Regions from separate parts of the Caproicibacter fermentans genome, predicted to be linked through region 2. Evidence: riboswitches for the same ligand, from Rfam matches in the RefSeq annotation. Region 2 holds a riboswitch; the other holds the start of a gene.
The links. Region 2 has a riboswitch for FMN ahead of HCR03_RS02955 (ECF transporter S component). Riboswitches for the same ligand answer to the same signal wherever they lie in the genome.
Positions count from the first base shown of each region.

Region 1: another riboswitch for FMN. It lies ahead of ribD (bifunctional diaminohydroxyphosphoribosylaminopyrimidine deaminase/5-amino-6-(5-phosphoribosylamino)uracil reductase RibD); the one in region 2 lies ahead of HCR03_RS02955 (ECF transporter S component).

Region 1 is NZ_CP060286.1:1,182,378-1,186,543, forward strand. It holds gene HCR03_RS05815 (CoA-acylating methylmalonate-semialdehyde dehydrogenase) at 317-1,834, shown strand; FMN riboswitch at 2,059-2,199, shown strand; gene ribD (bifunctional diaminohydroxyphosphoribosylaminopyrimidine deaminase/5-amino-6-(5-phosphoribosylamino)uracil reductase RibD) at 2,370-3,473, shown strand; gene HCR03_RS05825 (riboflavin synthase) at 3,455-4,093, shown strand; gene HCR03_RS05830 (bifunctional 3,4-dihydroxy-2-butanone-4-phosphate synthase/GTP cyclohydrolase II) at 4,108-4,166, shown strand, end outside.
Region 2 is NZ_CP060286.1:597,001-601,166, reverse strand. It holds gene HCR03_RS02960 (CapA family protein) at 1-1,226, shown strand, start outside; FMN riboswitch at 1,264-1,396, shown strand; FMN riboswitch at 1,488-1,624, shown strand; gene HCR03_RS02955 (ECF transporter S component) at 1,632-2,273, shown strand; SAM riboswitch class I at 2,363-2,464, shown strand; gene metK (methionine adenosyltransferase) at 2,557-3,741, shown strand; gene HCR03_RS02945 (hypothetical protein) at 3,786-4,121, shown strand.

The DNA of each region.
Region 1 (4,166 bases), 590 kb from region 2:
GGCCTTTCCGGTTTTAGAACAAGCCGGAAGGGCCCCCTCTTTGTCTACGCTTTTCTTCCCTGCCGAGCAACCATAGTATCGAGACCGATCGATTTGTTTTAGAATCGGTTGGAAACAGGCACATATTTTGTTAACTCTAATTCATTCTAAATTGAACAACTTTAGATAATGTGTTGACATTTTATTGGTAATGAGTTAAACTTACATTGTCACAACAGATTTAACATAGCTAAAATATTTTACCGTATTTTGCAGTTTTTTCACGGCAAAAACATTTTAGCAATAAAATCATCATTATTGAAAAGGAGATAAACCTATGGGTACAGTGGAGAGAAAAGGATATTGTGCCAGCGGAGAATGGAAGAAATCAAAAACTCAAAAATGGATGCAGGTCACGAATTCGAGTACCGGCGAAGTCATGGCGGAAGTCCCCTGCTGCACGGTCGAAGAGGTCAACGAGGCCATCGCCTCCGCAGAAGCGGCTTTCCCTTCTTGGTCTAGGATGTCGCTGGCAAAACGCACGCAGTTTATGTTTCAATGGAGAAACGTATTATTGGAGCACCTGGAGGAACTGACCCTGCTCTGTTCTAAAGAATTGGGCAAAAACCTTGACGAAGCAAAGGGAGATATTCTGAAAGCGATTGAGCCGACGGAATTTGCGTGCAGCATATCCTATTCCAGTCAGGGCTCAGCCTCGCTTCAGGTGACGACGGGTTTCGACACGGCTACATACAGAATGCCGCTTGGCGTTGTTGCGGGCATCGTTCCGTTCAATTTTCCGGCAATGATTCCCTGGGGCTGGATGGTTCCTCTGGCGATTGCGACCGGCAATACCGTCGTGCTTAAGGCGGCGAGCTTCACGCCGCTGACATCCATGCGCATTCTGGAGCTTTTCTACAAAGAAGCCGGCTTTCCGAAAGGCGTCGTGAATCTCGTCACCTGCAGCAGAACGGAAGCTGAAATATTCCTTACGGATCCAAGAATCAGGGCCGTCACCTTTGTCGGAACGACAGATGTAGGAAAGCACATCTATTCGGTTGCCGCCGCGAACGGCAAGAGGGTGCAGGCGCAGTGCGAGGCAAAGAACCATGCGTTAATTCTGGAAGACTGCGACCTGGAGAGCACCGTAAACGCAATCATCAACTCTACGTTCGGCTGCGCGGGCATGCGTTGCATGGCGCTTCCGGTATGCGTTGTTCAAGAGAGTATCGCAGACAGATTTGTGGCTCTGCTGAAGGAAAAGGCGCAGAAAATGACCATAGGCTGTTCTTACGATCCGGCGACGAAGCTGGGCCCCGTCGTAAACGCAAAGCATAAGCAGTCTGTCTGCAACTGGATCCAGAGAGGCGTTGAGGAAGGCGCGGAGCTGGTCCTCGACGGACGCGACATTGTCGTTCCCGGTTACGAAAACGGATTTTTCGTGGGTCCCACCATTTTCGACCATGTGAAACCGGGCATGTCGGTCGGTGAGCGTGAAATATTCGGACCCGTCACGATTGTGAAACGCGTAAAGGACTTTGACGAAGGCCTTGCCATAATGAACGCGAATCCGCTCGCAAACGGATCCGTCATCTTTACGCAGAGCGGATATTACGCCAGAAAATTCGAATTGCTCACAGACGGCGGCATGGTCGGTGTCAATGTAGGCATCCCGGTACCTTCAGCCTATTTCCCGTTCTCTGGAAACAAGGATTCCTTTTTCGGTGATCAGCATGTTCTGGGCCTCGACGGCATCCGCTTTTATACCCGCGCGAAGACGGTTACAAAGCATTGGTACGATGAAGCATCCAAAAACAGGCAGGTCGGAACATGGGAAGGCGTCGTGGAGCGGTAAAAAGCTGAATATTCCGGAAGCGCAACGGCTTCAATAAAAGAAAATGCACCTTAAAACGGGTTTCAAGACCCGCTTAAGGTGCATTTTTTGAGCATTATTTTATTTAGCCTCGGAAGAACCTGAAAAGTTGCTGTGCCAAACCTAGTGCGGATTAAATACGAATTAAATGATATTGATTTTTTTATCAACTAGCGTATAATTGATTTAAACAACTGAATAAATTCAAATGTCTTCAGGGCAGGGTGAAATTCCCGATCGGCGGTATAGTCCGCGAGCGCGTAAGCGCAGGGCTTGACATTATGTTCAAGTCAGGATTTGGTGAAACTCCAAAACCGACAGTATAGTCTGGATGGAAGAAGATGTGTTGAAATTGTATGCAGTGCCGAGGTAATGTTCGGCAGTGCTTGATAATACCGTCAGAGCCGGTTTTTCCGTGCCTGATGGTTTTAAGGGCATTCCATACACCTGGATTTTAACACCTGAAAGACATTTCAATGCTTTCAGGTGTTAATTTTTTATTTTAGAGGTGTTGCGATTGTCTGATGAAACTTACATGAAGCTGGCGCTGGAATACGCCGAAAAGGGCTGCGGCTGGGTCAATCCGAATCCGATGGTTGGAGCTGTTGTCGTGAAAGATGACCGTGTGATCGGCACGGGCTATCATCAGCGGTACGGAGAATTGCATGCGGAACGGAATGCTCTCGCTTCCTGCACGGAACCGCCGCAGGGCGCGACCTTGTATGTGACCTTGGAGCCGTGCTGCCATTACGGAAAAACGCCGCCGTGTACGGACGCGATTCTGAAAAGCGGCGTCCGTCGTGTGGTAATCGGTTCGGCCGATCCGAATCCGCTGGTTGCCGGAAAAGGAATTCAGATTTTACGCCGGCACGGGATGGAAGTCACGGAAGGTGTGCTCCGGGAAGCCTGTAGCAAACTGAATGAGGTGTTTTTTCATTTCATTCAGACCAAAACTCCATTCGTTTTGATGAAATACGCCATGACGATGGATGGTAAGACCGCCACGCATTCCGGCAAGTCGAAATGGATCACCGGAGAAGCCGCCCGCAGGCGCGTACAGGAGGACCGGCATCGGTATTCCGGTGTCATGGTGGGTGTCGGCACGATTTTCGCGGACGACCCGCTTTTGACCTGCCGCCTGCCGAACAGCAGGAGTCCCGTCCGCATTATCTGCGATTCCCGATTGCGGATGCCGCTGAGCGCGCAGGTTGTGCGGACGGCGAGAGAAATTCACACCATCATTGCCACCTGCTCACAGGATGAAACCCTTGCGCGCCCCTACCGGAAGGCCGGGTGTGAGGTGGTAACGCTGCCGTCAAAAGACGGGCATATCGATCTGCGCGAGCTCATGGCTGCGTTGGGGGAAAAAGAAATCGACAGCGTTCTGCTGGAGGGCGGCGGTACGCTGAATTGGTCGGCATTGCAAAGCGGCATTGTCAGCAAGGTACAGGCATACGTTGCTCCGAAGCTGTTCGGCGGCGCCGATGCGAAATCCCCGGTGGAGGGAATCGGCGTGGAAGGCCCGAAGAAGGCGTTCCGGCTTGCCTCGCCGCAGGTGATGCGGCTGGGAGAAGATGTTTTGCTGGAAAGCGAGGTGCTCCCATGTTCACAGGAATCATAGAGGAAACGGGGACGATCCGCTCAATCAAAAAAATCGGGCGCTCCGCCGCCCTGACCATCGGCGCATCAGCGGTTCTAGATGGTTTGAGACTGGGCGACAGCATCGCGGTAAGCGGCGTGTGCCTGACGGTCGTTTCCCTGGAGGAAGATTCCTTTTCCGCCGACGTGATGAACGAAACCGCCGCGTGCTCCAACCTTTTGGATATAAAAGTCGGCGGTACGGTCAACCTCGAGCGCGCCATGCCACTGAACGGACGGTTTGGCGGGCATATCGTCGCGGGGCACATCGACGGAACCGGCGTGATCAGCAGTATGCGACAGGATGAAAACGCGATTTGGTTCACCGTCCGGACTTTCCCCCGCATTTTGCGGTATGTGATTAATAAAGGGTCCATTGCCATCGACGGCATCAGTTTGACCGTCGCGGGCGTAACAGAGAAGGATTTCAGCGTGTCCGTGATTCCGCACACGGCCCAAAACACCACGCTTGGAGAAAAACGCGTCGGGTTCACGGTGAATCTGGAAAACGACTGCATCGGAAAATATGTGGAAAAGCTGCTTCGCGCGCCGGGAGGACAGAGCGGTATCTCAAAGGAATTTCTCGCCCGGTACGGATTTTGAAAGGAGAAATCGGCATGTTTGCGTTTAGTACGATAGAAAAAGCGCTTGAAGATTTGCGTCAGGGAAAAATAAT
Region 2 (4,166 bases):
CCCGGCGGACGGCGGTCATATCCGTTGCCGTAATATTGTGCGCCGTGTTTGCCGCAGCAGCCGCGGTTTATTCCGGACAAATTCCGGGCTTCAACCGTGCCCAGTCGTCGTCCTTCGCAGTGCCATCATCATCCGTATCCTCCTCAGCGGCATCAGAAGCTGCTTCCTCCAAACCGGTTCAAAAGCCGGTTTCCATTACGATTCTGGGTGCCGGGGACGATTTGATTCACAGTTCCGTGTACAACCATGCCCAAAAGCTGGCGGGAGGAAAAGGCTACGATTTTGACCCGATGTATCAACGCGTTGCCGGCACCATACGCGGCGCCGACGTCGCGGTGATTAATCAGGAATCTGTTTTGGCCTCAAAGGCTGCGCCGATTTCAGGCTATCCTCTTTTTAATTCACCGACCGAAGTTGGGGACGAGCTGGTCCATTTAGGGTTCGACGTCATTAATCAGGCGAACAACCATCTGCTGGATATGGGCGAGAAAGGAATCAAGGCAACGCTTGATTACTGGGATACCCAGCCGGTCAAGGTCGTCGGGGCCTATCGAAATGATGAGGACCTTCAGAATATACGGATTGTGGAAGCAAAAGGGATTAAAACGGCCCATATCGGAATCACGGAAATGACCAACGGTTTGTACCTGCCGAAAGGATCAAATTACAGGATCATCTACGCGAGCGATACGGAATTAATCAAAAGCCTGATTCAAAAGGCGAAAAGCATGGCCGACGTCGTCGTAATATCCGTCCATTGGGGAACGGAAGACACTTATACCCTGACGGACAAGCAGAAAAATTTGGCGCAGAATATGGTTGACTGGGGCGCTGATATTATATTCGGAAACCACCCGCATGTGGTGCAAAAGCTCACTTTGCTCATGAGAGCGTCAGATGGGGCAAAATGTCCTGTGATTTTCGCAATGGGAAATTTCATTTCCGGGCAGCTCTATGGCAGAAACATGGTCAGCGGTCTCCTGACCGTGACAATGACAAAAAACTTTGAAACAGGAAAAACAACATACTCCAGTATGAAATTTGAGCCGATTGTCACGCACTATGAAACCGGATTTGAGAATCTTGCGATTTACCCGCTAAGCGAATATACGGACGCGCTGGCAAAGAAACACAGCGTACGGAAACGGACTCCGGAATTCAGCAAGCAGTTCATACAGGATATTATCGACCGGAATATCCCAAAGGAATATCAGGCGGAATCTTGACAGAACCTGATTCCCGTGATATACTGTAAACAAATAAATCAGTCTTCGGGGCGAGGTGAAATTCCTCACCGGCGGTAAAGCGGCATTAAGCCGACAAGCCCGCGAGCGGAAACGCAGATTTTGGTTGAATTCCAAAGCCGACGGTAAAGTCCGGATGGAAGAAGAAAAGCGTTTTATAACGTTTATTCCGTCCCGCATTTTTGCGGGACTTTTTTTATTTCATCCGTTGACCCTGCCGAGCATCCGGGATGATTTTTTAAGAAAAAGGTTCAGGGCGGGGCGAACTTCCCCACCGGCGGTAAAACGGCAACAGCCGATCAGCCCGCGAGCGGCAGTCAGCCGCAGATTTCGGTTCGATTCCGAAGCCGACGGTAAAGTCCGGATGAAAGAAGAGGAGAAAATTAGATGAATTCAATGGATTATGAAAAAGCAGGCAAGAGACAGGGATTAAAGCTGGATGCCAGGAGTATCGCACAGATCGGCGTTCTTTCAGGAATCGCTTTCGTACTGATGATGTTTGAGTTTCCGCTTTGGTTTGCTCCGGCATTTTACCAACTTGACTTCAGTGAAATACCGGTCCTGATCGGAGCCTTTGCAATGGGCCCTGCGGCCGGGGTGCTGATTGAACTGATCAAAGTATTGCTTTATATGCTGATTCACGGCAGTTCTACCGCAGGCGTGGGCGACCTTGCCAATTTTTTATTCGGAAGTTCCATGGTGATTCCCAGCGCGGTCATTTATCAGCATCATAAATCAAGGCGGTATGCGATTGTCGGCTTAATTACCGGAACGCTGGCATTGATTGTAGTCAGCAGCCTGATAAACGCCTATGTGCTCCTTCCTGTTTATGCGGCTGCTTTTCACATGCCGATGAATGCATTAATCAGTATGGGCTCCGCTGTTAACCCATCGATTCAGGGACTTACGACCTTTATTATGCTGGCTGTAGCACCGTTTAACCTGTTTAAAGGAGTTACCGTTTCGTGCCTGACCATGCTGCTGTATAAAAAAGTCAGTCCCATTTTACACAACAGGATAGGCAAATGACATAGAATATGATTAACCGGGTATTTTATGGTTAACGCTTTACAACTTCTGCGGCCTGTGCTATAATTTGCTTATTAAAAATGAATAGGTCCTTATCAAGAGCGACGGAGGGAACAGGCCCTGTGATGTCCGACAACCTGCTTTTAAGAAAGTAAGGTGCCAAATCCTGCGGGAAAGCCGAAAGATGAGGTGGATCAATACCGTCCGGTTTTCCGGACGGTGTTTTTTTATTTTTCAGGGATGGCCTAAGGCCAACTGAGGAAAGTCAGGAGGAAACAAATATATGTCAAAGCATTTTTTTACGTCGGAATCCGTAACGGAAGGGCACCCCGATAAAATGTGTGACCAGATTGCGGACGCCGTTTTGGACGCGATCATAGCCCAGGACCCGGCGGCGCACGTTGCGTGTGAGGTTACGGCGACGACAGGAATCATTCATGTAATGGGAGAAATCTCGACAAACTGTTACGTGGATATTGCCTCCATTGCAAGGGACGTCGTAAAGGATATCGGATACAATAACCCGGATTGCGGTTTTGACGGAAACACCTGCGGGGTATTAACTTCGATTGATGTGCAGTCGCCGGACATCGCCATGGGTGTGGACCGCTCCTACGAAGCAAAAAACGGCGCAACGGATGAAAGCGACCTGATTGGAGCCGGAGACCAGGGGCTTATGTTCGGTTATGCCTGCGATGAAACCCCCGAACTGATGCCGCTTCCTATTTCACTTGCCCATAAACTGGCCAGGCGGCTGAGCGAAGTGAGAAAAACCGGACTGATTCCTTACCTGAGGCCGGATGGCAAAACTCAGGTTACTGTGGAATACGAGGAAGACAGACCTGTCCGTGTGGACACGGTTGTGGTTTCGGCCCAGCATAGCCCGGATGTCACCTTGGAACAGATTCGCGTCGATGTAATGAAACATGTGATTCAGGCGGTGGTTCCACAGCGGTGGCTGGATGAAAAAACAAAGTATTATGTCAATCCAACCGGAAGGTTTGTAATCGGCGGTCCGGTCGGAGACAGCGGGCTGACCGGAAGAAAAATCATCGTTGACACCTACGGCGGATATGCCCGTCACGGCGGCGGCGCATTTTCAGGGAAAGACCCGACGAAGGTCGATCGCTCCGCGTCCTATGCCGCCCGCTACATCGCCAAAAACCTTGTCGCGGCGGGAATAGCCAGAAAATGCGAGGTGCAGCTCGCCTATGCGATCGGCGTTGCCAGGCCTGTCTCCGTCCGTGTCGACACGTTCGGAACTTCACCTTACACGGGAGAAGAACTCTCCGATGCGGTTGAAAAGACATTTGATTTAAGACCCGGCGCGATCATCCGGGATTTGGACCTTCGGCGCCCCATTTTCCGCTCTGTCTCCAATTACGGCCATATGGGCCGGGAGGACCTCGGCGTTTCCTGGGAAAAATGCGATCGTGTGGATGCACTGAAAGCCGTATTGAAAAAATAATCAAAATTCCGCCCCGGCACATAGAATGTGTTGGGGTGGTTTTTATGTTTGAAATTATTTTCAAAAGTGTTTTTGTGCTGTTTGCCATTCTTGGAATTGTGGAAGCATTCCGGATGTTTTTATTCTGGCTGCTGAAAACAAAAAATCCGGGTGGATTTTTTCTGATCGTTTCCATGACCGGGCATGACGAAGAAGCGGAATTGGTTTTAAGAAGTGCCTGCGAGCGGATTAAATGGTTTCCGGACAGTGCAGCGCAGCTTCTGGTCGTCGATTGTGGTATGGACGAAGAGACCAGACGAATCTGTGAAATCGCTTGCTACGAACTGCCGGAAATCCGGCTCTGCCGGCCGGATGAAGTACAAAAGATCCTTTGCCGTTAATATTTGCAAATACATATCGGATCGTTTATACTAGAGATATTACAA